2 regions of the Paraburkholderia sp. SIMBA_030 genome follow, and region 2 is predicted to be linked to the other one. Evidence: predicted binding sites of a transcription regulator. Region 2 holds the regulator's gene; the other holds the start of a gene.
What was found. The regulator FNR, encoded in region 2, switches genes on or off when oxygen is low (the NO sensors DNR and NnrR bind a similar motif). The targets are predictions, from matches to a motif close to TTGATNNNNATCAA.

Region 1 (15,310 bases), on a different contig from region 2:
TCGCCATTCACGGCGCGACCATTTCCATCCGCAAGTTTTCAAAACGCGATATCACGCTTCATCGCATGGCGCAGCAGGGCAATATGTCGCCGGCGATGGCGAGCGTGCTCAAGCTCGCGAGCACCTGCCGTCTCAACATTATCGTGTCGGGCGGCACGGGCTCGGGCAAGACCACCTTGCTGAATGCGCTGTCGCACTTCATCGGGCTGGGCGAGCGCACCATCACGATCGAAGATGCGGCGGAACTGCAACTCGTGCAGCCGCACGTCGTCAGCCTCGAAACACGGCCGGAAAACGCGGAGGGACTCGGCGGCGTCGCGCAGCGTGACCTCGTGCGCAATGCACTGCGGATGCGCCCGGACCGGATCATCCTGGGCGAAATCCGCGGCGCCGAGGCGTTCGATGTATTGCAGGCGATGAACACGGGCCACGACGGCTCGATGACGACGATCCATGCGAATACGCCGCGCGACGGGATTACGCGGCTCGAGAGCATGGTGATGATGGCCAACGGCAATCTCCCGCTGATGTCGATTCGCCGGCAGATCGCGAGCGCGGTTCACCTGATCGTGCAGGTCGAGCGGATGCGCGACGGCATGCGCCGCGTGACGCGCATCACCGAACTCGTGGGCATGGAAGGCGATGTCATCATCACGCAGGATCTGTTCACCTTCCGGTACGACGCGAGCGCCTATAACGACGAGGTCAAGGGCGTGTACGAGTGCGCGCTGGTCAGGCCGGCTTTCTCGGAACGCGCCGCGTATTACGGGCTGGAGGAGGCTTTGCTGGAGGCGATGAAATCATGAGTCGCATCGACCTGTTCACGCTTTGCGCGTTCATCGTCGTGCTGCTGGGCGGGCTGATGGTGATGATACTGCTGGACATGCGAAGCCAGCAGCCGCATGCCAGGATCAAGACGCGCATGCGGCAATCGTTCCTCATCAGGGCCGAGCGGACAAAAGATAGTACCCAGTCCCACGCGACGTTGTTTACCGTCAGCCGGCGCGATAATGCCGTCAGCCGCTGGTTCGGGCCCAGGATTTCGCGTCTCAGGACCGTCGCGGGCGCCAACGGACTGCGTGTCGTCGTTGCTGCGGCGATCGTCGGCGCACTCGTCGCGCTGGCCATGACGCACTTCATGCCGCTCCCCGACTTTTCGAAACCGCTGCTGGTCATCGGCCTTCCCGTGTTTGCACTGGCACGGGCCTATGGCTTTCTGGTCGAACGCTTTCGCAAGCGCTTTCTGGACAGCTTCCCCGATCTGATCGACATGATCGTGCGCGCGGTTCGCGCGGGCGTGCCGGTCACGCACGTAATTGGCACGGCAGCCGAGGAGTGCCCCGAGCCGATAAAAAGTGAATTCAAACTGATGAGCGATTCCCTTCGCGTCGGGCGCGATCTGGAAGAAGTGCTTGCGGTGGCGATGCGGCGTATCGAGATCGCCGACTTTTCGTTCTTCTGCGTGTGCCTGCTGTTGCAGCGCGAAACGGGCGGCCAACTCGGCGAGACGCTGGAAAATCTGTCCGGCATCGTGCGTACCCGGCGGGAAGTTCGGCAGAAGGCCAAGGCGCTAACCGCCGAGGCCCGCATCACGACCAAGATTCTTGCGGCTATTCCGCTCGTCGTCATGCTGTGCCTCTACGCGCTGAATCGCAGCTACGTCATGGTGCTGTTCGACCGGCCGGCGGGTCACAAGCTTTTGACCTTCAGTGTGATTTCAATCGTTGTCGGCATCGCCGTGATCAGCAAGATGGCCAAACTGGATACGTCGCGATGAGCCCGTCGAATATCGAAGCCCTGATCAACCTGCTGATGCTGCTGGCGCTGTTCGCCGGGCTGGCGATCTGGTGGGCGACGCAACGTGGCGGCAGGCGCGGCAGGATCGCCGAACGTGCTCGCCAGGCCGCGCTCGATCACCGTGCGCAAGCATCGCTCGAAGTCGAGGTCGAAGACGGCGGCGTTCGCGGCCGCAGCTTACGGCGCCTTGCGAAGCTCGGCGACCGGATTCCGCTGTTCGACGCGAAGTACCGCCTCAAGCTTCAGAGGGACATGATTCGCAGCGGATACCGCAACAGCCTGGCTGTATCGATTCTTCTCGCGGTCAAATTCTGCACGGGTCTCGTATGCGCCGCGGTGACCGTCATGCTGGGTTCGCACATTCCCGTGATCGGCGCATACCCGGTGATTCGCGGCATGGCAATGATGGGCGCATTCGTGATCGGCATGATCATTCCCGAATACGTGGTTGCGTTTCGCGCATCGCGCCGGCGCAATGCGATGGCCGGGTGCCTGCCAGACGCGCTCGATCTGCTCGTGATCTGCACGAACGCAGGCAACAGTTTGCCCGTCAGCATCCGGCGGGTCGCCGAAGAACTGGCGACCATCTGCCCGCCGCTTTCGAAGGAATTTTCACTGACCGCCGACGAACTGAAACTGTCCGGCGACAGCACCCGCGCCTTGCAGGGGCTCGCCGAGCGAATCGATCTGCCGTCGATCCGTGCACTGATTTCAACGCTTACCCAGTCCATGCGCTACGGCACGCCGATCACCCAGGCGTTGCGTATCCTCTCGCGCACCGAACGGGTGGCGCACATCGTGTCCCTCGAAGAAAAAGCAGCCAAGCTCGCACCCAAAATAGTGCTTCCGATGATGCTGTTCATTCTTCCCGCAATCGTGGCGATTGCAGGCGGCCCGGCGGTTATTCAACTCCTTCAATTTATTGCCGCCCGATGAAAACACCTGAACTGCAACACAATGAAACGTCCCCGGCCATCCGCACACGAGCCGTTCGTGTTGGACGAAGCATGTGCCTGACGGTTTTATGCACCGCGCTGCTGGTGACGAGCGCTGCGTGCACGACGACGAGCCGGCACGTCGCCGACATACAGCCCGTTACACGGAATTCGTCGCCCAGCAGCATGAGCGAGCTGCGGATTGCCGAAGCCGCTCTCGACGCGGGCAATGTCGAACTGGCGACCACGCTCTTCGACAAGGTCGTGCAGGCCGATCCGAAGTCCGTCCCAGGCCTGACCGGTCTGGGCAACACGCTCTATGCGGTCGGCGACTTCACGCGGGCGCGGGTCTACTACCAGCGGGCAAGCAGGTTCGAGCCGAGCGCAGCGGCGCCGCTGATCGGCATCGCGCGTGTCGCGATTCATCAGCGCCGCTTCGACGAGGCGATCTCGACGTATCGCAGCGTGCTCGCAAGCACGCCCGACGATCCGATGGCCTCGGCAGGTCTCGGTGCGGCGCTTGCCATGAAGGGCGACCATGCCGCGGCACAGGCGGTGTTGCGGCAGGCGCTCAAGGCCAATCCGGGCGATCCGCTGCTAAGCGTAAACCTCGGTTTGTCGCTGGTGCTCGGCGGTGATGCACGCGAGGGCGCAAACGTGTTGCTTGACGTTACGCGCTTTCCCGGAGCGCCGCCCCAGGCGCGCCAGAATCTGGCGCTCGCTTACGGACTGCTTGGCAACGCCGAGGCGGCAGCGGAGATTCTCGCTAAAGATTTGCCCAAAGCATCGATCCAGGACAACCTCCGCTTCTATGAAATCCAGCGAGCACGGATGGCGCAGCCGGTCGGGAGTTCAGGCACGAAAGGTGTCGCGACCTCATCCATGCCTCCTGTCGAGGCGGCGAGCTTGCGATGAATCCCGCAAGAGCCGCCCATTGACCTGTTAGATGCCCGGCATCACCGGGTAAGGTTCGGTATGGTCTTCCACCCGCTTCACGCCGGGAATGCTTTCCGCCGCGACGCGAACGGCCTGCACCGCCTCCATCGAGTGAAAGATGCCCCACAGGTGGACAACCCCATCGCTCACGACGATGTTGCGTCCGGCAAATGCCCAATTGTGACCCGTCATTTCACCCATCAGCGCCGCACGAATCTCCCGATCCGAGAGGGCCACGTCCGGCGCCGGCTCCTGCGGAGCACTCGCCAATGCCTGCACAAGGTTCGCGCGGCTGACGATGCCCACCAGCTGACCCGCCTTTGTCACAGGAACACGTTTGATACGCCGGGTTTCCATAATGTTGGCGACTTCGCTCAGCGGCGTGTCTTCATCGACCGAGATGACGGGGGCGGTCATCACGTCCTGAACCGTTTGTGCATGGGTCTTGATGTAGTCTTTGGCGTCATTGCCTGACGAAAAAAGATCGAGCCACCAGGAGCGCCGGCGCTGATCGGTGCCGAGTTCTTCCCGGTGCAGCAGGTCGCCTTCGCTGATCATGCCTACGACATGTCCTGTCGCGTCGATCACTGGCGCGCCGCTGATTCCCTTGTCCACCAGCAGCCTGGCAACCTCGCTCACGGTCATGTCAGGTTTGGCGGATACGACGTTACTGGTCATTACATCTGATGCCCGCATGGCAACGCTCCTTGGCTGTTTCGCTTCACTTCTTCATTCACACTACGTCCGCAGATGCCGTCAACTTTTGACATGGATCAGCGTTGAAGCCGATATCGATCGCTTGCCTGCAACACCGGTGTGACATGAGCGCATCTGGCGGGCCGCTTACCTCCTCGATGGCATGCAAAGATGCAGCCGCGCCGGGACGTGCAGCCGCCACCCCGGCGCGGCGCGGCGTCAATCACGCGATCGGCAGACGCTTGCGCTCGGAAGCCGCCTTCTTGGGCAGCGTCAACGACAGGACGCCGTCCTTGTACTCCGCCGCCGCGGTGGCTTCGTCGATCTCGCTCGCGAGCGAAAACGACCGGCTGACCGCACCGGAATACCGCTCGCGCCGTATCACGCGCTCGCCTTCCTTCAGTTCCTGATTGCGTTCGACCGTGGCGCTGATCGATACGGTGTTGCCGTCGATTTTCACGTCGATATCGTTCTTTTCGACACCCGGCAGTTCGGCCTTCACTGCGTAGGCGGTGTCGCTTTCCGTCACGTCGACCTTGATGTCGGCTAATGGGGCGTCGCCGACCGCGCCGCGCAGCGGACGGAACAGGCCCTGAAACAGTTCCGACATGGGTTCAAGCGGAAACGGGTCAAAACGGGTCAAGTTGCTCATCGTCTATCTCCTTGATTCATCCATGAACGTCATGGATATCGGGCTACATCGAGTGGTTCGGCCGCATTGCTCGCCCGGCCTCGCCACGCTCCTGAACAGGTCAGCGGATCGGCTCGCCCAAGCGGCGGCGCCGGCTAGGCGACCTCGATAATCACCTTCAACGCATGCGTCTCGGCCGCGCGCCCAAACGTGTCGTAAGCGCCGACAACATCCTCGAGCCGGAAACGGTGGGTAATCAGTTTTGCGGGATCGATGCGGCCGGCGCGAACCGTCTTGAGCAGCATCGGCGTGCTGACGGTATCGACGAGCCGCGTCGTGATCGCAATGTTGCGATCCCACAGCTTTTCGAGGTGCAGATCGGCCTTGACCCCGTGCACGCCGACATTCGCGATCACGCCGCCGGGCGCGACGATCGCTTCGCACAACTCGAACGTTGCGGGTATGCCGACCGCCTCGATCGCACAATCGACACCCGTCTGTTCGGTCAACTTCATGACTTCGGCGACCGGATCCGCCCGGCCGATGTCGATACACCCGGTCGCACCGAACCGGCGCGCAACGTCAAGGCGGTTCGGATCGCGATCGATCATCAGGATCTGTCCAGGCGAATAAAACTGCGCGGTCAGGAGCGCAGCGAGTCCGATCGGCCCCGCCCCGACGATCGCCACCGTGCTGCCGGGCTGCACCTTGCCGTTCAGCACACCGCATTCGAAGCCGGTCGGCAGGATGTCCGACAGCATCACCAGCGCCTCTTCGTCGGCGCCGGCAGGAATCGGGTACAGGCTGGTGTCGGCGTGCGGAATGCGCACATAGTCGGCCTGGGTGCCGTCGATCTTGTGGCCGAGAATCCAGCCGCCGGTGGTGCAGTGCGAATACATGCCGCGCCGGCAATAATCGCATTTGCCGCACGACGAAATGCATGAAATCAATACCCGGTCGCCCGGCTTGAATGCCGACACCGCCGAACCGGCTTCCTGCACGATGCCAACGCCCTCATGGCCGAGGATGCGCCCCGGCTCACAGCTCGGCACATCGCCTTTCAGAATGTGCAGATCGGTGCCGCAAATCGTCGTGCGCGTCATCTTGACGATCGCATCGGTCGGCGCGGCGAGCGTGGGAACAGGCCTTTCGTCGAGCGATTTCTTGCCGGGACCGTGATACACCAGTGCTTTCATCTACTGCCTCCGTTGCGGCTATCACCGCATATGCATGCCGCCGTTGATCGCGAAGTCCGCGCCCGTGACGAAACCCGCGTCGTCCGAACAGAGAAACGCGACGAGCGCCGCGATCTCGTCAGGTTGGCCGAGCCGTCCGACGGGTATTTGCGGCAGGATTCTGGCGTCCATGACGTCCTTGGGAATCGCGGCGGTCATCGCTGTGGCCAGATAGCCGGGCGATACCGTGTTGACCGTCACGCCATGTTTCGCGACCTCCAGCGCCAGCGACATCGTGAAGCCATGAATGCCGGCCTTGGCCGCCGCATAGTTGGTCTGACCGAACGCGCCGCGAGCGCCGTTCACCGAGCTGATGTTGACGACCCGCCCGAACTTTTTCTCGACCATCCCTTTCAGAAACGGCTTGGTCATATTGAACAGTGAATCGAGATCGGTGCGCAGCACCGCATCCCAATCGTCCCTGCTCATTTTGACGAAGGTCGCATCGCGCGCGATGCCCGCATTGTTGACGAGCACGTCGACCGAGCCAAACTCCTTGAGCACGCGTTCCGCGCAACGCGCGCATGATTCGAAGCTGGTCACGTCCGCCTCGTACGCATGAAAACGGCGGCCGGCATCGCGTTCGTGCATGAGCCAGGTGGCGACGTGATCGTTGCGCTCGGAATGCGACATGGCGACAACCATGCCGGCGTCGTGCAAACGCCGGCTGATGGCGGCGCCGAGCCCGCCCATGCCGCCAGTGATGAAAGCAACTCGCTTAGCCGGCATGTCGGTCTCCTTGTGCTGAACCGTTGAGCGTCGCAAACGGCGGCGCCGCGACCGGCGCGCGCCCTTCCAGTACGCCCCTGAGCGCCTGCTCGAAATTCTTCGTCCATTCCTGCATCGGTATCGCCGCAGGATTCATGCCAGTGCTTTTCTGCCATTGCTCGGTCCACGTCGATTGCCAGCTGGCAAGCGCTTCGCGCATTCCGTCACAGCAGGCGCTCTGTTGCCGCATCGCCGAGACCCAACCCTGTTGCCAGAGATTCGTCGTGGCATCGAGGTAATCGCGCAGCATGGCCTGACAACTCGCGCCGAACTCGGTCCAATCGCGTGCGCCTGCTGCTTCGCGAGCGGCATGCATTGCGGCAAGGTCGCGTTTGATGCGCTGCAACTCGAACTCGCATGCCTGTTGCCGGGCTTCGTGGCCGAAACTCAGCATCCGGAGTGCGAACTCCAGGTTTGCTCGATGCACATCGAACGGTGTGATGAATCCAGTTGCCATGGTGCTCCTCCGTCGTGTCCAGATGAACCGCATACGCGCCGCGCGGTTATCTCGCAGTCGCAGTCGCAGTGCAGTCGCACTCGCAGTGCAGTGCAGTGCAGTCGCGTTCGCGGCAGTAGTGCGTTCAATGTAGGCGACGCCGATAGCGGCGGGTTGACGTGTATCAAGCGTATGGCGTGCCGCCGCGAGTGCCGCCGGTGAACGGGCCACCAAGCCTGCCCGAACGGCCCTCAGGCATCGGCCGACGTTTCCCGAACCAGCAACACGGGACATGTCGAGTGCCGCACGAAACGCTCGGCGACACTGCCGATCACCATGCGTCGCATACCGCGCCGCCCATGCGTGCCCATCACGACGAGCTCCGCGCCGAGCCGTTCGGCGCAGCGAACGAGGCAACTGGCGATGTCCTCGGCGATGCCTTGCGTTTCGACGATCTCCGAACCGCCTGCCACGCCGAGCGCCTGCATCTTCGCGCAAGCCTCGTCGAGGAAGCTGCGCCCGACCTGGCGCGCCGTGTCGGTCAGCAGATGCGGATCGCATGCACCCGCGTAGGTGAAAGCCGCGGACTGGTCCAGTGCATAGACCGCCGTCAGCTTGCCGCCCGACAGTTTGGCCATCCGGATACCCTCGTCCACCGCACGTTTCGACGCTTCACTGCCGTCCACTGCCACCAGAATATTTGCGTACATGACTCCCTCCTCATGGAGCGTTGAAAAAACCGGCGCGGTGCAGCAACGGACGCAGGCTTGCCAGGCACCGCGTTCAAACCGGGCGTCGATCGAGTTTCCGCTCAGCGGCATCGAATGCAGCCCGTACCGCTATGTTCGGATCGGCGTTCAGGCAATGCTCGATCGGGACCAGCTCCCCGTTATGCATGATCAGGTCGAGCCGCGCGTCGAAAACCGGACCGCGGATGCCGGCGACAGGCACGCCGGTTCGGCCGCCCTGGGGCCGTTCGCGAATAGCCTCGATCGCCAGGTGACAACCCGCGATAGACCTGCTGAACCGTTCGAGGCGCACCAGCTGGGTAGCCGCCTCGCCCTCGATCTGCGAGGTCCCGGCAAAGCCGAGATAGACGATTTGCATGCCGACACCCATCTCTGTTCTCCCAGACGTGCCGCGAATTCTCTGGTGAGGCCGGCTTCTTTCGCGACTACAGGAAGTTCGGCGGTACATCGTTGCGGGCGGGGTCCGACGAAGCTGCCGATTGCACCGTTTTTTGCGGGACTTCAGATTCATTCGCCGGTATGCCGGGGCGGTCGAATGTCCCTCCCCTTGCAGTCAGATCGCCGTCCTAGCGACGCATGACTGGCGGCATGATTGAATCATCGGCGCGAACGGCGTGGGGCAATTGACTTGCGTCAAGGCATTGGCCGGTCTTGCCCGCCGGCATTTTGATCGACAGGCACGTTGACGCCCAGGCTGCACACTTCTCTTCGCAACGAGGCGATTTCCGCCTGCAAAAGCTTGATGTCGCGATGCATTTCACGGCGCAGCAGACGTTCTTCCTGTCCGACGAAAATGGCGGCAAAGGTGGCGAACACCAGCGATAGCAGACCGTAGCCGAGCAATACGACGAAAGCGGCAAAGACGCGCGATGCCGGGGTGGTCGGCGCCATGTCTCCATACCCGACTGTCGCGCTGCTTTCGAACGCAAGCCAGACACCTTCAGCGTAGGTGTGCACACGCGGTTCGAGCCAGTAAAACCCGGCGCCCGCCGACGCAAGCAGCGCCACGGCTGCGGCGAGCAACAGCAGCAATCGGTTGGGCGCGAAGAATCCGCGCAGCGATACCGCTATTCGCACCGCCACCAGCCCCATGAACAGCATGCGCAGCACCCACTCGAGTGTCGACCATGTGGAGACGCCCCACGCGACGCTGGCCCCAGCGCCGGCCACGATCAGCATGTCGAAGCGGTTTCGCATGAGAAACCGCCTGGGTTTGCGGCTCAGATGCGTCATCCAGCCCAGCGAAGCAACGAAACCGGCCACCATGAATACGTATAGCGCCCGGCCCACCTGATGAAGCGAAGGCGAGTCGACGGCCAGTTCGAAATAAAACGCGGGAATGGCGAGCAGGCTGAAGCCGAACAGCACCCACTGGAGCCAACGCCACGTGCGCACAGCCCGTGCGTTGTCATGCGGATCGACACCGCCCAGGCCGACTATGCGAACACTCTCGTTCATTTCTCTACCGCATCCGAGGTTGCGACGCTCAATTGCAATGCTGATCCCGGCGAGCGTCCGTTCACCGGGCTGCCGCTTCGGCAAACGGGATAACGCCAGTTGCTGATCTCATCGTATGAGCGCGACCCCGGCCGGCATTGACGCGGATCATGAAGTGGCGAGATAGGCCGGATCCGGGCCGGCAACGGGCACAGGCGGAGCATGAACCCGATCGCGCGATATCGGAGCAATCGGGCGTGCGTGCGCGTGATCGGTGCTTGATCCAACGCAACCGGCGCGCCGGCGCCGCGGGTATGGTGAATCTACATCCGCCGTGCGCCTCCGGGCGACCCGGCTGCTTTCGGATGGCGACGAACATGAAAAGGAATATCGACGTGCAAAACTCCAATCAACTTCCCGAACGATCCCTTACCGCGGAAGGTGACCGCTACGATGCGGAGGACGCCAGGTTCTACCTCGTCGGCGGCGGCATCGCTTCGTTAGCGGCGGCGGCCTTCCTGATCCGCGATGGCCATGTGCGCGGCTGCGACATCACCATTCTGGAAGCGCTCGACAAGCCGGGCGGCAGCCTCGACGGTGCGGGTTCGGCGCAAAGCGGCTACGTCGTGCGCGGCGGCCGCATGCTCGAAAGCAAGTATCTGTGCACCTATGACCTGTTCTCGTCGATACCGGCGCTGAACGGCGGCAAAAGCGTGACACAGGAGATCTTCGACTGGAACGAAACCATCAGGACCTCGTCAAGGTCGCGGCTCGTAAGGAACGGCAAACGCGAGGATTCGCCCGCTTACGGACTGGCTGAACAGCACCTGCTGACGCTGGGCCGTCTGTCGATCGAACCCGAAGTCATGCTCGGCAACAGCCGGATTTCCGATCACTTCGATGCGTCTTTCTTCGAGACCAATTTCTGGTTGATGTGGTGCACGACGTTCGCGTTCCAGCCGTGGCATAGCGCCGTCGAATTCCGGCGCTATCTGCTGCGCTTCGCGCATATGTCCTCCGGATTCAACCAGCTGCACGGCATCATGCGCACCGTCTATAACCAGTACGATTCGATGGTCCGGCCGCTGCGCCGCTGGCTGGACGAGCACGGCGTTGCGTTCCAGACGAACACCCGGGTCATTGATCTGTTGTTCGACGAAACCGGCGTGGAAAACCGGGTTCGCGGCATCGTTTGCGAAACCGCGCAGCGGCGCTTCGAGATACCGGTCGGCGTGGCCGACAAGGTCATCGTCACGCTCGGATCGATGACCGCCGGTTCCAGCCTGGGCGACATGGATCATCCCGCCCCTTTGACTACCGTCGACGGGGCGGGCGCCTGGCCCCTCTGGAAGACGATCGCCGCAGGCCGGCCCGAGTTCGGTCGCCCCGCCGTGTTCGCGGATCATGCCGACGAGTCGAAGTGGCTGTCGTTCACGGTGACGTTGCGCGAGCCGACGCTGTTCCGCCTGATCCGCGACATGACGGGCAATACGCCGGGTGAAGGCGGGCTGATGACCTTTCCGGAGTCGAGCTGGCTTGCCTCCGTCGTGGTGCCGTATCAGCCGCATTTCATCGGCCAGCCTGCGGACGTGCAGGTGCTGTGGGGCTACGGCTTGCGGGTCGATCAGCCGGGCGATTTCGTCAGGAAGCCGATGTCGGCATGCACCGGCCGCGAAATTCTGACCGAAATCCTCGGCCATCTGCGGATCGAAGCAGAAGCATCCCGCATTCTCGAGAGCGCCATCTGCATTCCGTGCATGATGCCGTTCATCACGAGCCAGTTCCTGCGGCGCAGGAAAGGCGACCGGCCGAACGTGGTGCCCGACGGCTGGCAGAATCTGGCATTCACGGGACAGTTCTGCGAATTGCCCAACGACGTCGTCTTCACCGTCGAATACTCGGTGCGTTCGGCGCAGAATGCGGTGTACGCGCTGCTCGGACTCGATCTTGCCGCACCGGATGTCTACAAAGGCCAGCATGATCCGCGGATCGTGTACAAAGCGTTTTCGACGTTCGGTGACCGCTAGCGGTCGCTGTGCCCCTTCCTGCTGGAGCCGCGCGGCACGGACGGCTGTACCACCGTTCAAACGCCAACTGCGGCGCCCGCCGCGAGTTCCACGATATCGGCCGTGATCTCATCCTGGCGAACCTGCCGGTAGCTTTGCGTGAGTTCGGCAAGCGTCTCCTTCACATTGGCGCGCGCGGCCAGCATCGCGCGCATTCGCGCTTCGTTCTCGGCGGCGAACGACAGCATCGACGCCTCGCATAACTCGACATACACGTAGGCTTCGACCAGTCCGGCAAGCAGATGGTCGGCGGGCAACGTGAGGAGCGGCGGCTGGGCGCGCCGCGCAACGGCAAAGCGCGAAAAATCGAACGGAATCAGGCTGCGTTCGACGATCTCGCAATGTGCGGCGATGCCCGGCAGGGCGTGAACGACCGAGACATGGGTCACACTTCGATCGCCGAGACGCGTGTAAAGCGCATCGGTGATCCGGCTGGCGAGCGCAGGCACATCGTCGGCATGGGAGGCCGCGGGCGAACTCCAGGCAAACGGCAGGCGGCGTTCGTTCGCCACAATTTCGCCGCGCGTACCCACGAGCAGAAGTTCGCTCTGCGCCGGCGCAAGACGAGATAGTGCGCGGTCGAGGATCTGCTCGTTGAACGAGCCGACGAAACCCTGCTCCGCGCAAAACGCGATGACGATCCGCGCACCGTGTTCCGGCACGCGCGCAGGTTCACCCGAAACGTGGGCCAGCGCGGCGCCGATCGCCGCGCCGACGGTCGAGGCCGAAGAACGGATGCCGGGCAGCCGCCGTTGCGCTTCGCGCGAACGGGCTGCCGCAATGCCGCGCATCGCGCCGATGACGGCGTCCAGTTGCCGGGCGGTCGCGCTGCGCGATTCGATTTCGGTGAGTTTTCCGCTCATTGCGCCACCTCGCTGCTTGCCGTGCCGCTACCGGCCGTTGGCGCCAACTGCCGCACCAGATCGCGAACCGCATCGACGAGTACCGCCTGAACTTCGGCGCTCAACGGCGCGGGCGACGACAGCGAAAAACCTTGCGCAATTTGCGCTTGCAGGCGCTGGGTGTCCAGATGCGCAGCCAGTTGTGCGCGCACTTGCGCGACGACTCCGCTCGGCGCCGAATCGAACACGCCCTCCGCCAATGCCGAGAGCAGCGCGATCTCGTCGAGCGTGCGCAACGCGCTGAAACGCGGCTGCGCGATCAGCGCGCGGATGCGTTCCCCACGGGCGATCTTGCCGGCAACATGCGCATCCGTCAGGCCCCCGAAGCGGCTGAACATCTCCAGTTCCAGGAACTGCGCGTAATCGAGGCGCAAGCGTCCCGACACCCCTCGCAAGGCCGGATGCTGCGCCTTGCCGCCGACCCGGCTCACACTCAGGCCCACATCGACCGCCGGGCGCTGGTTCGCGGCGAACAGCGCCGCGTCGAGCACGATCTGCCCATCCGTAATCGAAATGAGGTTGGTCGGGATATACGCGGACAGGTTGCCCATATCGGTTTCTGCGATCGGCAACGCGGTCAGCGAGCCGCCGCCGAACCTGGCCGACAGCTTCGCCGCGCGCTCCAGCAGGCGCGCGTGGACATAGAAGATGTCGCCAGGATAGGCCTCGCGTCCCGGCGGCTCGCGCGTCAGCAGCGCCAGCTCGCGATGCGTCGCGGCATGTTTTGTCAGGTCGTCGACCACGACCAGCGCGTGCTGTCCCGAATCGCGAAAATACTCGGCGATCGTGAAGCCCGCGAACGGCGCGATCCATTGCAGCCCCGGCGCCGACGCCGCGGGCGCGACAACGAAGATGCAGCGCTCGGGCGCACCGTACTGGCGCACCGATTCGATGACGCGCTGCACCGCCGTCATGCGCTGGCCGATCGCGACATAGACGCAGATCATGTCCGAATGCTTCTGGTTGACGATCGCGTCGACGGCCAAAGCGGTCTTGCCCGTGGCCCGGTTGCCGATGATGAGTTCGCGCTGTCCGCGGCCGATCGCGAACAGTGCATCGACGAGCAGCACACCCGTTTCGACCGGTTCGCTGACCAGATCGCGTTCGATGATCGCCGGCGCCGGCCGTTCGACCGGCATGCGCATATCGGCAACGATGGGATCGTCGCGGTCGAGCGGCCGCCCGAGCGGGTCGATCACACGCCCCAGCAGCCCTTCTCCGACCGGCACTTCCAGCACGGTGCCGGTGCGGGTCACGCGGGAGCCCGCTTCCACTGCCGTGCCGTCGTCCAGTAGCACGACACTGATGACGTCCGCGTCCAGCGTGTGGGCGAAGCCGGTCGCGCCGCTTTCGAAGCGAAGCAGTTCGTTGAGGGCCGCATCCGGCAGCCCCGAGACAAATGCGATGCCATCGCCAAAACGCTCGACGCGGCCGAGCGTCTGCGCGTGCGGCTTCACGACGGTTCGGGCGAGTGCATCGCGCTGGTCCGCGAGCCAGGGATCGTCGGTCATGTCAGCGGGACCCATGGTCGCCACTCAGTAACGCCGCTTTGATCTGAACGAGATCTGCGTTGAAACTGTTGCGCACTACCGCGTGGGCAGCCGTCAGTTCCAAGCCGGCGATCAGCGCGGGATCGACCTCGATCTGAAGGGTCACCGGCCGGCTCAGACAGGTCGCCAGCGCGGCGCGGCAGATCTCCTGCTCCTGCAAGCTCAGCGCGCGCGGCGCGGCAAGCGAAAGCGCCACGCCGTTTGCGCCGAGTTCCGCGCGCACCTGGGCGGGCAGTTGCGCGACCCCGTCGACGAGACCGTCGACAAAACCGCTCACGCGCGTACTGTCGGGCAGCCGGTCGAGCAGCTTGGCCGCGATATCGACGGCGAGCTGCGTCGCCCGGTCCGCGACACGTTTTTCCTGTTCGAGGCGCGCAGTCCCGGCTTCGGCCGCGGCGCTCGCGCGCAGCCTGTCCGCGTCCGCATGCGCCGCCGCCAGCAGCGCGGCCTTCTCGCCCTCAACCTCCGCAGCGATCGTTTGCATGCCCTCCGCCCGGGCGGCGACAAGGCGCTGCGTCTCGCGAGTTGCCGCCTCGTGTTCGAGGACTGCGGCGCGCTTCGCTGCGTCGGCGTCCGCGATCAGCGCTTGCGCCGCTTTCTGACGCTCGGCGATGATGTCCGCGACCGGACGGAACAGGAAGCGCGCCAGCAGCCAGATGAGCACCAGCGCATTGACCGTCTGCAACGCGAGCGTGGACCAGTCGATTCGCATGGCCGCCGCCTATTTGACGAACGGGTTGGCGAACAGCAGCAACAAGGCGATCACCAGGCAATAGATCGCCATCGTTTCGATCATTGCAAGCCCGACGAAGAGCGTGCGCGACACGGTTCCGGCCAAGTCCGGCTGCCGCGCGACCGCATCCATCGCGGCGGCGACGGCACGGCCTTCGGCAAGTGCCGGCCCGATCGCGCCGAACGACACGGCGAGCGCCGCGGCGGCGACGCTGATCACTTCGATGAGATTATTCATGAGATTTCGCCCTTTTTTGTGCTGACCTGGTGATGGGTATCGCTGATTGCCGCACCGATGAAAACCATCGCCAGTACGGCAAAAATATAGGCCTGGACGGCGCCGGTCAGCAGGTCCAGCGCCATCAGCGGAATCGGGACGAGCAGCCCTGCGAGCGACAGGATGATGCCGATCACGAACACGCCGCTCATCACGTTGCCGA
Region 2 (15,310 bases):
TCATCCATAGGTTCTGTTCGATGCCGGCGGCCAGTGCGTCGGTGCCGGTCAGCACGAGGTCGATGTCGGAGCGGCCCGCAGCCTGCATCGCCTTGATCTTGCCGGGCAGTTGCGGCGCCGGCGCGTTCGTGAACGTGAGGTTAGCGATAAGGTTCGGATACTTCGCCTTGAACGCCTCGAAGCCCTTTTGCGTGAGCTGAAGATCGCCGGCGACGTCGACGATGTTCAGCGTTACCGGATCCGCCGCGTGCGCGGCAGATGCAAAGGCGGCGCTCGCCGAGAGACATACGGACACCAGCCTGAGCGTCAATCTGCCAGAAACAGTCATTGCGTCTCCTCGCTTCTTCGTATGGATGTCCGCCGGTCGAATGCGGTGCTGGCGGTGTCTTTATATCAACGCAACATAGCGAAGCTCAACTGCCGATGTCAAGCAAATTAATGGTTGGACGGTGCGGCTCGGAAAATCGGCTATATATGCCGCAAGTCTTTATCTTTCAATGATTTTCTTGGCCTGACCAAGGGCAAACCCGAAGCCGGATGGCGACTTGAATGAGAACTTGTCAGGCAACCTCGAACTCGACCTGGTGTTCACCCGCCCTGCATCCCCTGCGTGTTCACATAAAGCGAATACAAGCCATGGCTTGCCGCCATGAACAGCCGGTCGCGATGCCGCCCGCCGAAACAGACGTTCGCGCAACGCTCCGGCAAGGCAATGTGGCCGATCAACTCGCCTTGCGGCGTGAAGACGCGCACACCGTCGAGTTCATCGTGGCCCATGCCCCAGCCGCACCACAGATTGCCGTGAATATCGACGCGAAACCCGTCCGGCGTGCCCGGCCCGGCGTCGATCAGCACGCGGTTGTTCGAGAGCGCGCTGCCATTGCCGCCGACGTCGAACGCGCGAATCTTGCGCGGCTCGCCCCGCGATTCGACCACGTACAGCACGGACTCGTCCGGCGAAAACGCGAGTCCGTTCGGTCCGAGCACGTCGTCGGCGACCACCGTGACTTCGCCGGTTTGCCCATCGATACGATAGACGCATGCGGCCAGTTCCGACTCCTGCCGCTCGCCCTCGTAGAAGCTGTCGATGCCGAAGGTCGGATCGCTGAACCAGATCGAGCCGTCCGATTTCACGATCACGTCATTCGGCGAATTGAAGCGCTTGCCGCGATAACGATCGGCGAGCACCGTAATCGAGCCGTCGTATTCGGTGCGTGTCACGCGCCGTGTCAAGTGCTCGCATGTGACGAGGCGCCCCGCGCGATCGCGCGTGTTGCCGTTCGCATTGTTCGACGACTGACGAAACGTCGTGACCGTGCCGCCCGGTTCATCCCAGCGCAGGATGCGGTCATTGGGAATGTCGCTCCACAGCAGATAGCGGCCATCGCCGAACCAGACCGGCCCTTCCGACCAGCGTGCGCCCTGATACAGACATTCGACTGAAGCGGACGCGAGGGTCAGCGCCTTGAAGCGCGGATCGAGGATATGAATGGCGGGATCGGGATAGCGTCGGCTGTTATCGCTCATGCTTGTGCTTTGGGTGATTGAAGGTTGTAGGCGAAAGCCGCTTGAAGCGCCGCTCGTTGAGCGAGGCAAATGCGCTGTCAATGCGCCGCAGACGACCTCGCGGCGAGTAATCGGCGCGGCGTGCGAGCGACGGCACCGCCATGACCGCAGCGGCGAACTCGCTGTCGAGAATCGGAGAATCGTTCAAGACGCCTCAAACGGGAACGGGATTCGACGTTTAAGGTAGCACCGGGCGCGGATAGGTATCAAACAACTTCGAAAACGTTTACGGCCCGCTTTGAATCCAGCATTAATTTCCGACCAAGTCGAATTAAGGTCTTTTTTTCCGAATTCCCGTAAGTGCAGCGATTGTCCGTGCGATTGAAAATGTATCCGTCAATCGAAATCGGCAGGGCACGAAGCCGCGAAAAATTAACCGCTATATCCCTGTGTTTATAGCAACGGAACCGAAAAAATCCGATATAAAGAGCAAATCGTGTGTTCCTTCGCACAACCCGCGCCGCTGCCATTTCTTTCGAAATAAAGACCGGATTTACAAAGTAATTTTTAGTGTTAGATTGTGGCAATAAAACAGCCGGACGGAAGGCCGTACCGCAATTAACCGCAACGGGTAGTTTGCGATCTGAGAGAGTTAAATTGCCGCTACACTTTATCGAGCAGATGGCTCCGCTACTGAACGCCGCAGATGAAGCGGAATGGTTCGGTGCCATCGCAGGGCTTGCCGAGACATGGGGCTTCGATCGGATCTTGATCGCCATGCTGCCGCGCCCGACCATTCGTCTCGAAGACGCCTACGTGCGCAGCACCTATGCGCCGACGTGGCGCCGCACCTATGACGAGCAGGGGCTCGTGCACATCGACCCGACTGTCGCGCATTGCGCGACGCGCGCGACGCCGCTGATCTGGTCGCCGGACATCTTTACGACCGCCCCGCAGCAATCGATGTATGAGGAAGCCCGCTCGCACGGCTTGCGCGCCGGGGTGACGTTGCCGATCCATGGCCCGAACCAGCAGGCCGGCATGATGTGCTTCGTCAACGACAGCAATCCGACCGAGGCATTCTGGCGCCATGTCGACGTAGCCCTGCCGAATCTCGTGCTAATGCGCGATCTGGTGATCGACACCAGTCAGCGCCATCTGAATACGCACACTCAGACCTTATTGCCCAAGCTCACGCCGCGCGAACGCGAATGTCTGAAATGGACCGCGCGCGGCAAATCCACATGGGAAATTTCCCATATCCTGAGTTGCTCGGAAGCCGTCGTGAACTTCCACATGAAAAACATCAGGACGAAATTCGGTGTGAATTCGCGGCGCGCGGCGGCCGTCATCGCCGCGCAGCTTGGACTCATTGACCCGGGTTGAGCCAGGCGGCGTCGCGGCTGTACAGCACCCGCTCGGCCCGGCCGAGATCGGCGTCGGAAACGGTCTTGGTGAAGTAAAGGCCCAGCAGGATCGCCACCGGTGCCGGGATTTCGGCGCCCGATTCGAACCGGCTGCCACGCGATTGCGTCACGCCGAAGCGCGCCCAGAAGCGGCGCTGGCTCTCTTTTTTCTTCTTGCGGTAGGCAATGATCAGAACGCGATCCACCGCCGACGACGGTTCCGCAGGGCGGGGTTGGATGCCGGGTTGCGGTTGCCAGTGATTGTCGAGAAGTTCCATGTCGTGTCCTGTCGGTTGATGGCTGATGCTTATCTCGATTTTGCTTTACCCGATAAGCATGCACACCTATCCAGGTAGGTAGGTGGCAGAACGATTCAAAATGCATAAGTTTTCTTGCGTATTGGGTAACCCAACACGTTCAGGAGAACGTCATGCAAACAGCGATCCGGATTGGAATGCGGCAGGAATTCGACAACGCGGACATTAACGAGATGTACCGCCTGCGGGCCCGGGTATTCCACGGGCGGCTCGGGTGGGACATCCCGACCATCGCGGGCATGGAAATCGACGGCTACGACGCGCTCGGGCCGCACTACATGCTGATTCAGGGCGACGATCACCACGTGCGCGGCTGTTGGCGCCTGATGCCGACCGAGGGCCCGAACATGCTGAAGGACACGTTCCCGCAGCTGCTGCATGGCGCGGCGGCGCCGGTCGGGCGGCATATCTGGGAATTGAGCCGGTTTGCGATCGAAACCGGCGGTGAGGAACAGTCGTTCGGTTTTGCCGACCTCACGATGCAGGCGATTCACGAACTCGTGACGTTCGCCGACCGGATGGGCATCACGCACTACGTCACGGTCACCACCACCCCGATCGAGCGGTTGCTGCGCAAAACCGGCATCGAGATCAGCCGACTCGGCTCGCCGTTGCAGATCGGCGTGGAGCGCGCCGTGGCGCTGGATATCGCGGTCAGCCCGAAAACCCGCACTGCCCTGTTCGGGCCGATGGCCGTGGCCGCGTAGCCGCAAGAAGCCCGGGCCGACACCGGAGCGCGGCTGCGGCGGCCCAGTGCCGGCGCGTGGCGAAGTTCAGGAGCCGAACATCCGGTCGAGCGCATTTTCGAGGTGCGCTCGCATCGCCTGACCGGCGGCCGGACCGTCCTTCCGACGGATCGCTTCAAGCACCGCCAGATGCTCGGCCTGCACGAGCCGCTGCCGTTCGACGGTCTTCACCAGCGACAGATTGCGCGACAAATTCATGCTGAACAGGATCTGTTCTTCGATGAACGACATGACCGTGATAAAAAACGGATTCTTCGACGCGCGCGCCACCGCCAGATGGAACATGAAATCGTCTTTTGCACCGATACCCTGGGTTTCGATGATGCGCTCCAGTTCATCCCACGCGCGCTCGATCGAGGAGATGTCGTCGGCATCGGCTTTGAGCGCGGCCTGTTCGGCGGCGCCCGCTTCGGTCACGATGCGAAATTCATAGCAGCGGCGGATGTCGGACAGCGTTTCGAGCGGCGCGAAGCGGCGCACGTCCGGATCGGGCCGCCGCGCGACCGTGGTGCCGGAACCGTGCCGGGTCATGACGATGCCGTCCGCCCGCAGTCGCGCCAGCGCCTCGCGCACGGTCGGCCGCGAGGTCTCGAAGCGCTCGGCTAGCGCATGCTCGGTAGGCAGCCGGTCGCCTTCCTTGTACTCGCCTTCGAGAATCCGATTGAGGATGTCGCCGTAGATCTTGTCGGGCAAGGCCGTCGTTTTGCGCTCGTTCATCGGCGATGCTGAGCCAGCTTGTCTGAATAGGCTTTGATTGTAAGGCAAACCCGGGGGCTATCCTGGTTCGCGCAGGCGTTTCAGGTTGACGCGCAGGCCGGAAACGCTTGCTGCGCGGTACTTGTCACGCGATCCATCGAAGCAGCACAATTTGACAAGTGTTTGATTTACATCCTGCCCGAGGTGCGCCTGTTTCAGCGATCATTTAAGCTTGCGTAGGTAACAAATCGTCAATGACCGCGGTCGTGCGCAATGGCCGCGGCACCCGAATCCTTCAGACGCGGAGTTGATATGTACGCACGCATCCTTGTAGCGGTCGATGGCAGCGATACCTCGCGCCGCGCGTTCGAGGCAGCACTGGCGCTCGCCAAATCCACGGGCGCTGTTCTGCAGCCGTTCTACGTCGTCGAAAACACGCCGATGTATTTCGAAGCGCCTGGCTACGATCCTTCGATTCTCCGCAACCGGCTGGTCGAGCAAGGCAAGGAACTCGGCGCGGAATTCGCGCAGGCCATGCGCGATCAGGGCGTAAAAGGCGAGCTCGCGGTAGGCGAAGCATCGTCGCTCGACGACGTGTCCACCGTGGTGCTGAAAGCCGCTGCCGCTTTCAACGCCGACCTGCTGGTGATGGGCACGCACGGCCGGCGCGGTTTTCAGCGCCTGATTCTCGGCAGCGTCGCCGAGCGCTGCGTGCGCCAGGCCAGCTTGCCGGTGCTGCTGATCCCCTCCGCTGCGGGCAAGAGCAGCGAAGCCGGCGCTCAACCGGACGCATAGCAGTACATCACCACACGCGGAAGCGTGACATCGCGCAAGCAGCCTCGCTGCGCGAACGCGTCATTTTGCCGCGAAACGCGGGCCGCACGCGGTGGGACAATCAGCCATTACCCCGATAAATGGCTGCTAAACATGCTTAATCCTATCGCTGTTACCGCCGATTCCGCTGTTCCTCCATCCGTGCGCGGCCGCGGTCGTGCTGCGCCGTTGCGGGCGAGCGGGCGCAGCGCCGCGCGCTGTTCGAACTGTTCGATGCGTCAGCTCTGCATGCCGCAAGGCCTGTCTCCAGACGACATGCCGAAACTCGAAGCGTTGATTTGCACAGCGCGCTCCGTGCAGCGCGGCGAAGCGTTGTACCGCAGCGGCGACCCGTTCGACAATCTTTACGCCGTGCGGTCCGGTTCGATGAAAACCGTCATGGCGCACCGTGACGGCCGGGAGCAGGTTACCGGCCTGCGCCTCGCCGGCGAAGCGCTCGGCCTCGACGGCATCAGCGAAGACGTGCACGCGTGCAGCGCCCTGGCGCTCGAAGACAGCACCGTTTGCATCATCCCCTACACGGCGCTCAAAACGTTGTGCCGCGAAATCGGTTCGATGCAGGAACGGCTGCACAAACTGCTGGGCGAACAGATCGTCCGCGAAGCCGCGCAAATGATGGTGCTCGGCTCGTTGTCGGCGGACGAACGGGTCGCGGCATTCCTGCTCGACGTATCCGAGCGCAACGCGCAACGCGGCTATTCGTCGGCGGAATTCAACCTGCGCATGACGCGCGAAGACATGGGCAGCTACCTCGGCATGACACTCGAAACCGTCAGTCGCACCCTGTCGAGATTTCAAAAACGCGGACTGATCGACACGCAAGGCAAGCACATCCGGATCGTCGATCTCGAAGGCTTGCGGCAGCTTTAAGCCGGGCGCGCAGGACCGGGCCCGCGCAGCCACGTCCCCCGTCTACCTCTTTTCGGTGCGCTTTCGCCTTGGCATGGCTCCTGCGAGCGGGTACAGTCTTTAGTCCGTCCCCCCGCAAGGAGGCTTGGCGAAATGAATCGCGACCCCGCCCCGCATCACCCGCTCGTCCAGCGTCTGATCGACGCGCGTCACGTCACCGACGCACTGTTCTCCATCGTCAAACCCGAGTTTCTGTATGACCGGCCGATCCGCGAGCGTCACCGGATCGTGTTTTACATCGGCCATCTGGAAGCCTTCGACCGCAACCTGCTGGATCAGCGTCTGTGCGACCTGCCCGCGTTCGATCCGCAGCTCGACCAACTCTTCGCGTTCGGTATCGATCCCGTCGACGGCGGGTTTCCCACCGATCAACCAGCCGACTGGCCGTCGTTCGACGTCGTGCGCGGCTATGGGCTGCGCGCCCGTGAGCAGATCGACCGTGCGCTCGGTGCGCTGAGCAACTCGGCTCGTATCGGCCACGATGGTACGCAAGGCGGTGCGGCCGAGCAGTTGCTGAACGTTGCGATCGAGCATCGGCTGATGCATGCCGAAACGCTCGCGTACATGCTGCATCAGTTGCCGCTCGCGCAAAAGATCGACGACTTACGCGAACCGGTGACAACGCGCGTCGAGCGCGTCGCGATCAATGCATCGATGGTCAAGGTGCCGGCCGGGTCGACGGTACTCGGCATGGCGCGCGAAAGCGGCCGCTTCGGTTGGGACAACGAGTTCGGTGAATTGCGCGTCGATGTGCCCGCCTTCGAGATCGATCGCCACATGGTGACGAACGGCGCGTTTCGCCAGTTCATCGAGGCGGGCGGCTATCGTGAGCCGAAGTGGTGGTCGGACAAGGATTGGGCGTGGAAGGAAGCCGAGCGGATCGAACACCCCGCCGGCTGGTCGCAGCGCAGTGACGACCACGAGCGCGGCAAGGACGGCGCATGGACATTACGCACGATGTTCGATGAGGTGCCCCTGCCGCTCGATTGGCCCGTGTACGTCAGCCACGCCGAAGCCAGCGCTTACGCACGCTGGGCCGGCAAGACACTCCCCACGGAGGCGCAATGGCAACGCGCGGCACACGGCACGCCGCACACTGCGTCGGGCAATTTCGATTTCCAAAGCTGGAACCCGCAGCCGATCGGCGCGTATCCGGATAACGTGAGCGCGTTCGGTGTCGAAGGTCAGTTCGGCAACGGCTGGGAGTGGACTTCGACGGTATTCGACGCACTGCCGGGCTTCGAAGCGTTTCCGTTTTATCCCGGCTATTCCGCCAATTTCTTCGACGGGCAGCATTACGTGCTCAAAGGCGGCTCGGCGCGCACTGCGCGATGCATGCTGCGGCCGACTTTCCGCAACTGGTTTCAGCCGCACTATCAGTATGTTTATGCGGGGTTCAGGTGTGTGCGGGTGTGGCCATTTAACCAATAGTTGACCCAAAATGTCACTTATCGCTTTACCGAGAAAATTGCCATCTATCGCCTAACTGCAACCGAAGGATGCACGACAGATGGAGGGCAGGGCAAAACCTCAGCGCAGTCGGGATGTGACGGACCCTGAAGCCCGCAGGCCGCGCGGCTCGCGCAACGCGGCCGTCGCTTAGCTGTTGCTGAACGTCTGGTCCACAAAGGCGCGCAGTTGCGAAAGATCGCCCTCGCTGTACGACGGCTCTATAGCCGTGAGCGGCCAGTTGCGTCACGACTGCGAGCGACCGTGTGCCATATGACAATCGCTGTTGTAACAATATGTAATCATCGAATCCTGCTTGGAACACGTCATCCTATTGACATTCGGCGGTGACTTAATACCGCTTTGTTAGCCAAGTCCCACTGGCCGATGAGAAGTTCGCTCGACGGCCCTGTTCGACATATCCAGAAATTACATTCCGGCACATCTCCACAGCGTATGGCGACGCAGCGGCGCCGGGTCATGCCTGTCATGCCAGATCTGTCGCCGGTCCGGCATGGCTATTGCGTAATGAGGAATCCTATGAAAATAAAAACCCGCAATATCGTGACCGGGCTCCGGCTCGGCGTCATCATGTCGGCCGTGCTGCTCGCAGCGCAGTCTCACGCTGACAACCTCAGCGCCGTCGACACCGCACGCGTGCCCAGCGGTCAGTCGATCACGCCGTTGGTCGTGCACGGCGCGGTCCAGCAATATCTGAATCCAGGCCTGCCGGCCCATCCGAATTTCGTGGCTGGCGAAGCCGTGCGTTCGCAGTTGAGCCCGAACGGCAAGACGCTCGCGATCATCACCGCGGGCCAGAACTCGCTGTATAACGCGGACGGTTCGGTCGACACGGCCAACTCGACGCAGTACATCTTCCTGTACGACGTGTCGGGCGCGAACAAGACCCGGCCGCAACTCCAGCAGGTGATCCAGCAGACGAACGCATTCGTGGGCCTGGTGTTCTCGCACGACGGCAACACGCTGTATGCAACGGGCGGCAAGGATGACGTTGTCCAGGTTTACACCCAACACGGCGGCGCATGGGTACAGTCGGCCACGATCACGCTCGGCCATAATGGCAAGGGCGTGGGGATCGGCGTGCAGCCGAACGCGGGCGGTCTCGCGCTTTCGGCCGACGGCAAGACGCTCGTCGTGGCCAATAGCTACAACGATTCGATCAGCGTGATCGATACCGCGTCCAGCTCGGTGCGTTACGAGCACGATCTGCGCCCGTTCTTCTCCGGCAACGAGGGCACGCCGGGCGGTGTTGGCACCAGGACAACGAAGTGATGGGCTTCCTGCACAACCACATCAAGCACGTGATCTACATCGTCAAGGAAAACCGCACGTACGACCAGATCCTCGGCGATCTCGGCAACGGCGGCAACCCGCGCAGCGCGAGCGCTCGTGGAAAACGAACCGAACCCGACTTCCGCGAAGGGCTCGGCTGAGTTGTGTATAACGCTATGGCTTTAGCTGTTCCCTGATCTTGTGAAGATCGCGCATTTTTTTGCGCAATTTTTCGATATTTTTTTTCATGCATTCGTGTTAAAGCGCCGAAATAACGGCAATGGAAATAATGCGCTCGCGGCCTTTGTTGCAAGCACATCGTTGTCGTCAAATTCAGTGCAGCGGGCGAATTATGCAATACAGATCGCATTGAAAGTTATTTGTTAGAAAATTCACATGCCATCGACTTTTTTTGTCTCCATATCGTCATTGCCAACCTATAATTTCTCTCCGTCGTAATGCTTTGTAAGAGATAGGCGGCGTCTCCACGCAGAGCGCTGCTCGTCGTTACCACACGCCACATTACCGTTTGCTCATCCGGGTAACGTCATGGAGGCGTTCGTGAAGAAAATTGCCAATGTAATTAGTACACCCGCATTTAGAGGCGGCCTGCTTTGCAGCGTCGTTTCCTTCGCGCTTGCCGCGGCTATCTGGCCGACAGTCGCACAAAGCCAGCAGGCCGCAGCAGCGGCAGCAGCCGCGGTGAACACCGCGTCGCCGATCAAGCATGTCATCGTGGTGGTCGGCGAGAACCGCACGTTCGATCACGTATTCGGCGCTTACACGCCGCGCCAAGGTCAGACGGTGGCGAACCTGCTGTCGAAGGGCATCATCACGGCCGATGGCCGCCCAGGACCTAACTTCGCGCTAGCCGCGCAATACACGGCCAGTGCCACGGATCCGAAGCGCTTCGATATGGCGCCAGGCGGCAAACAGCCCTATACGGTGCTCCCGGCACCGAATACCGGCGGTACGGCAAGCACGCCGAGCGATACCAATCCACCGCCGTTCGCGACGCTCGCCGCAGCGCAGGCCGCCGAGGGCACCATGATCGAGCCGTGGGACGTCGTGCATCTGACCACCGGTGCGAGCGGCGTGCCGCAGCATAGCGTCGATACGCGCTTCGGTTCGAACACGTATAACCTGCCGAACGGACCGTATCAGATTTCGCGCGTCGGTCCCGACTACGATCAGTACATCAACAGCCCGGTACACCGCTTCTACCAGAATTGGCAACAGGCCGATTGCAGCCTCGAGCACGCCACGCTCGATAATCCGAGCGGTTGCCAGATGGACCTGTTCGCGTGGGTTGAGACCTCGATTGGAGCCGGTTCGAACGGCAAGCCGCAGCCCGCGAATTTCAACGACGAGACCACTGGCGAAGGCGCGACCGCGCTCGGCTATTACAACGTGAATACCGGCGACATGCCGTATTTCACACATCTTGCGCGCCAATTCACGATTAGCGACAACTATCACCAGCCGGTGATGGGTGGCACGGGCGCGAACAGCATCATGATCGGCACGGCTGACGCGCTCTACTACACGGACGGCAACGGCAATGCCACGAAACCGCCCGCCGATCAGATCGAGAATCCGCTGCCGCAGCCGGGCACCAACAACTATTACACGCAGGACGGCTATTCGGGTGGTTCGTATACCAACTGCTCGGACAGTCATCAGCCCGGCGCCGGCACGCTGCGCCACTATCTGGACCGTCTGCCGTACAAGCCGGACGCGAAGTGCGAGCCGAACACGTATTACCTGCTGAACAACTACAACCCCGGCTACAACGGGGACGGCACGGTCAATACGAGTACGTTCACGATCCCGCCGTCGCCGGTGCGCACGATCGCCGATACGCTGATCGAGAAGAACATCACGTGGAAGTATTACGGCGAAGGCTGGAATACGTTTGTGAAAACGCCGGCCACTAGTGTCTACTGCAATATCTGCAACCCGTTCCTGTATGAAACCGCGATCATGACGAACCCCGCGCTCGTCAGTTCGCATCTGCAGGACACGACGGATCTGTACGCGGACATTGCGAACGGCACGCTGCCGGCGGTTTCGTTCGTGAAGCCGGGCGGTCTGCTCGACGGGCACCCGGAGTCGTCGAAGTTCGGGCTCTTTGAATCGTTCGTGCACAAGCTGGTCGACAAGGTGCAGCGCGACCCGAGCCTATGGGCTTCGACGGCGATCCTGGTCACGACCGACGAAGGCGGCGGCTACTACGACTCAGGCTACATCCAGCCGGTGGATTTCTTCGGCGACGGCCCGCGTATTCCGATGATCGTCGTGTCGCCATACTCGCGCGGCGGCCGTGTCGTGCACCAGTACTCGGATCACGCGTCGATCCTGAAGTTCATCGAACGCAACTGGCATCTGAAGCCAATCACGCACAGAAGCCGCGATAATCTGCCGAATCCGATCCAGTTGCAGACGCATCCGTATGTGCCGGTCAATTCGCCCGCAATCGGCGATCTGTTCGACGCGTTCGAGTTTCCGCGCACGCCGTAACGGTGTGGCGTGGCAGGCAGAGCCGGACCGGCTCTGCCGATCTGGAGGATTGCACCGCGCGGCCGGCCTGGCGCGCGGTCTTTTTTTACTGCTTAAAACTCGCCGATTATCGGCGAACCCGATTCGAATGGCACAATTCCGATTTAGCGGATACTTCTCGTACGAAACACTGCCGCGCCAACAATACGGGTATCAGGCATGCAGCAGACAATCCATGGGATGACCGCGCTCACGTTGCTGGTGGGGCTTGCCGTACTGGCCGTCCTTTCAGTCGGCTTGCCTTACCCCGTAGCCAATGCCCTACTTTTTATTGCGCTGTTCGGGTTGCTCGCCGCTGTGCAGACGCCCGCCACCCGACCGCTGCTGCTTGCTTTCAGCGGCTTCGTCATCATCAGGTACATCGCGTGGCGCTTCGAATCGTTCCCGATCCATGGCGGCCTGCCCACGAAGATCGCCGCCGCCGCACTGCTGGCAGCCGAATTCTATTGCATGGGCGTCGTTCTGCTCGGCTATTTCGTCAGTGTCCGGCCGCTGGAGCGTCAGCCGCTGCCGCTGCCCTCCGATCCTGACGCGCTTCCGATGGTCGACGTCTTCATTCCGACCTACTCGGAGCCGTTCTCGGTCGTTGCCCCAACGGTGTGCGGCGCAGTCGAACTCGACTATCCGAAAAGCCGCTTCCGCGTCTACGTGCTCGACGATGGTTTTCCCCGATCCAGAAGCGCGAAAAACCCCGAGCAACGGCAGGCGCTCGCCGAACGCGCCGAGCGGTTGAAGGCGCTATGCGCAAGGCATGGCGCCATCTATCTGACTCGCGAATCGAACGAGCACGCCAAGAGCGGCAATCTGAACGCAGCGATGCAAGGCACGTCAGGCGAACTGATCGCCATCCTGGACGCGGATCACGTGCCGACGCGAGACTTCCTGCGTTCCACCGTCGGCTTTTTCATGCATGACTCGAAGGCCGCATTGGTGCAGACACCGCATTTCTTTACCAACCCGGACCCGCTCGAGAAAAACCTCGGTTTGTTCAACCAGATGCCGGCTGAGAACGACCTGTTCTACCGTGTCGTTCAGCCGGGGTTGGACACCTGGAATACGTCGTTTTTCTGCGGCTCCGGCGCTGTCGTCCGGCGCGCCGCCATTCTGGAAGTCGGCGGATTCTCGACGGACTCCATTACCGAAGACGCTTCGACTTCCGTCAAGCTGCATCAGCGAGGCTGGCGTTCGGTGTATTTCGGCCGGCCGATGGTCGCGGGTCTGCAGCCTGAAACGATTTCGGGCTTTCTGGTTCAGCGCATCCGCTGGGGCGTCGGCATGATGCAGATTCTCATGAAGCAGAATCCGTGGCTGGTTCGGGGGCTGACGCCTGCTCAGCGCTTCTGCTATTCTTCGGTCGGCCTTTTCTGGTTCTTTCCGTTCGCCCGCCTCGTCACTTTCCTGATGCCGATTCTCGGCATCGTGTTCAAGCTGCCGTTGTACCCGGGCGGGACGGACAACCTCGTCGGCTACACACTTCCCTATCTGTTCGTCGTGCTTTTGACGGCTGAGCGGCTGAACGGACGCTTCCGGCGGATCTTTTCCTCCGAACTCTATGAAACGCTTCAGGCGTTTTACATGCTGCCCGCCCTCGTATCGGCCCTCGTGCGCCCCAACGCGCCGACGTTCAGCGTCACGCCAAAGGGAGAGTTGAGCGCGACAGACTTCATCAGCGAATTCCGTCTGCCGTTCTACGGAATGTTTGTCTGTTGTGCGATTGGCCTCGTTTGGGGCATCGTCCGGATGGTTCACGAACCCGCGGCGCGACCCGTCCTGACAGCGGCCGTGCTGTGGATCACCTTCAATCTTTTTCTGAGCTTCGGCGCCCTCGGTGCGCTGTTCGAGAAGGCGCAGCGCCGCGCGAGGCCGCGCATCGATATCGACGAGCCGATCACCGTCGTCGGCCAGTTCGGCGAACAGGAGGTACAACTCCTCGATGCCAATGAACTGGGCTTGCGGGTCCGCGTTCCCGACGGCATGGTGCTGGATCGGTTCGAAGTCAGGTTCCAGCACCATCTGCTGGCCGCGCACGTCATTGCGCCCGTCCATGCGTCGGAACACGAATATGCCGCGCTCTACGCCCCCCGGTCGCCGGAAGAAGAGCGGGCTGCCGTCGTCCTTGCTTATGGCGACAGCGACCGTTGGATGCGCCAGTGGAAGCGGCGAGAGGCATCGGCAAACTTCGTCAAGTCCCTGTTGGGCATGCTCGCCATCTCGCTCAGAGGCGCCCACGCCCATGCGCGTCACGTCGGCCGCAAAGGCTTTCATGGCTAGGTGGCGCGTTCGCACTCTTGCCGCGTGCCTGCTGAGCCTGGCCACGCTGTCCGCAACCGCGCAGACGGTGACACGGCCGTTTTCCGCGCTCCGCCCAACCGGCGACGCAGCCGCTGCCGCTCATGCGCTCGTCGTCGAACTCTCCCCTCGCGAAGCACTGAGCGGGGTGCATCTTCGTCTTGCGGCAGCGGCTGCGCTGCCGGCCGGGGCCAGATACGTGGTCTGGGTGAATGGCGCGCAGGTGGCGGAGGCCGACGCGAACGCGGCCGAGCAGATCCTTGCGCTCTCGCCGAATGCCTTCGTGCCCGGCACCAACAGCATCCAGCTGGCACTCATGCCGCGCTCGGCGGCGATCAGCGCGGAGACCGCGCTCGCCAATCTTGCGCCCATCGACGACGCGCGCTCTTCCGTGTCGCTGGACTTCGCCGGCCTGCGTCCCGACACGGCGCCGACCTTGGCGCAGCTTCCGGTCGCATTCGACCGGAGGGCATGGATGCCGCGCACCGTGACCGTCGAGTTGGGAGGCGATTCGACATCGCCGGAGCAACTGCGGGCGGCGGCACTCGCGGTGCAAGGCGTCGCAGCGCGCATGCGGCAGGTCGATGTGACCGCCGCCTATCAGGGCGAAAGCGCGACCGGCGCGCCGGACCGCGACCCGGCTTCGTGGATGATTGCTCCCGAGGCGGCGCTCGCCGGCGATGTACTGCTCGTCGGCACACGCAAAGCGCTCGCGGACCTGTTGCCCGCGCCGGTGGCGCGCGCCATCACGGGCCCGTTTCTCGGCCTCTATGCCGCCAACGAGGGCAAGTCCGTTATTGTCGTGCTCTCGGGCATCACCGATGCCGATTGCGTGCATGCCGCGCAAGCGTTCGCGGACACGGCGATGGTGTTCCCGGCCCGCAGCGCCATCGCGCTCGATGAAGCGACGGCCATTCACGCGCCGCCAACGCGTCGCGCTGTTTCGTTGGGGCAGAAGGACCCGGCGCTCGTGCGCGCCGCCCTGAATTTCGCTGCGATCCAGGTCCGGGCAACAGGCGTGCCCGCGGACTTTACCTTCACGTTCTCCAGTGACAGCGCGAACGCCGATCTCTTTTTCGGTCGGGACGCTGCGCTCTCCGCGCACTTGCGTCGCCAGTTGCCGGTCTATCCGGCCTTGCAACCGGGACAAGCGGTGTCGCTCCCGGGCAGTGTCGGCGTGCAACGGTTCATCGCCGTGCTCGGCAACGGCACGGCGTCGGTGGCCGGCGCCATCGACATGTTGCGGCAGCCGGCCACGTGGTCGCTCTTTACCAAGGGGCCGACGCTTTTCGACACGACCGCACAG

Region 1: a site for FNR is predicted at 9,779-9,792, ahead of SB772_RS03490 (potassium channel family protein). Genes of this name have one in related genera too.

The regions. Positions count from the first base shown of each region.
Region 1 is NZ_JAWRXB010000002.1:76,379-91,688, reverse strand. It holds gene SB772_RS03545 (CpaF family protein) at 1-806, shown strand, start outside; gene SB772_RS03540 (type II secretion system F family protein) at 803-1,777, shown strand; gene SB772_RS03535 (type II secretion system F family protein) at 1,774-2,733, shown strand; gene SB772_RS03530 (tetratricopeptide repeat protein) at 2,805-3,647, shown strand; gene SB772_RS03525 (CBS domain-containing protein) at 3,675-4,364, opposite strand; gene SB772_RS03520 (Hsp20/alpha crystallin family protein) at 4,588-5,016, opposite strand; gene SB772_RS03515 (zinc-dependent alcohol dehydrogenase family protein) at 5,151-6,191, opposite strand; gene SB772_RS03510 (beta-ketoacyl-ACP reductase) at 6,213-6,959, opposite strand; gene SB772_RS03505 (hypothetical protein) at 6,949-7,455, opposite strand; gene SB772_RS03500 (universal stress protein) at 7,686-8,144, opposite strand; gene SB772_RS03495 (hypothetical protein) at 8,218-8,553, opposite strand; gene SB772_RS03490 (potassium channel family protein) at 8,817-9,641, opposite strand; gene SB772_RS03485 (oleate hydratase) at 9,998-11,647, shown strand; gene SB772_RS03480 (F0F1 ATP synthase subunit gamma) at 11,704-12,549, opposite strand; gene SB772_RS03475 (F0F1 ATP synthase subunit alpha) at 12,546-14,114, opposite strand; gene SB772_RS03470 (F0F1 ATP synthase subunit B) at 14,101-14,850, opposite strand; gene SB772_RS03465 (F0F1 ATP synthase subunit C) at 14,860-15,108, opposite strand; gene SB772_RS03460 (F0F1 ATP synthase subunit A) at 15,105-15,310, opposite strand, start outside.
Region 2 is NZ_JAWRXB010000033.1:54,593-69,902, reverse strand. It holds gene SB772_RS37185 (extracellular solute-binding protein) at 1-328, opposite strand, end outside; gene SB772_RS37180 (SMP-30/gluconolactonase/LRE family protein) at 589-1,527, opposite strand; gene SB772_RS37175 (hypothetical protein) at 1,517-1,714, opposite strand; gene SB772_RS37170 (helix-turn-helix transcriptional regulator) at 2,188-2,892, shown strand; gene SB772_RS37165 (XRE family transcriptional regulator) at 2,876-3,190, opposite strand; gene SB772_RS37160 (acyl-homoserine-lactone synthase) at 3,343-3,936, shown strand; gene SB772_RS37155 (FadR/GntR family transcriptional regulator) at 4,003-4,692, opposite strand; gene SB772_RS37150 (universal stress protein) at 4,984-5,466, shown strand; gene fnr (fumarate/nitrate reduction transcriptional regulator Fnr) at 5,599-6,375, shown strand; gene SB772_RS37140 (SUMF1/EgtB/PvdO family nonheme iron enzyme) at 6,508-7,845, shown strand; gene SB772_RS37135 (beta-propeller fold lactonase family protein) at 8,404-9,156, shown strand; gene SB772_RS37130 (hypothetical protein) at 9,153-9,317, shown strand; gene SB772_RS37125 (alkaline phosphatase family protein) at 9,706-11,676, shown strand; gene bcsA (UDP-forming cellulose synthase catalytic subunit) at 11,875-13,986, shown strand; gene SB772_RS37115 (hypothetical protein) at 13,949-15,310, shown strand, end outside.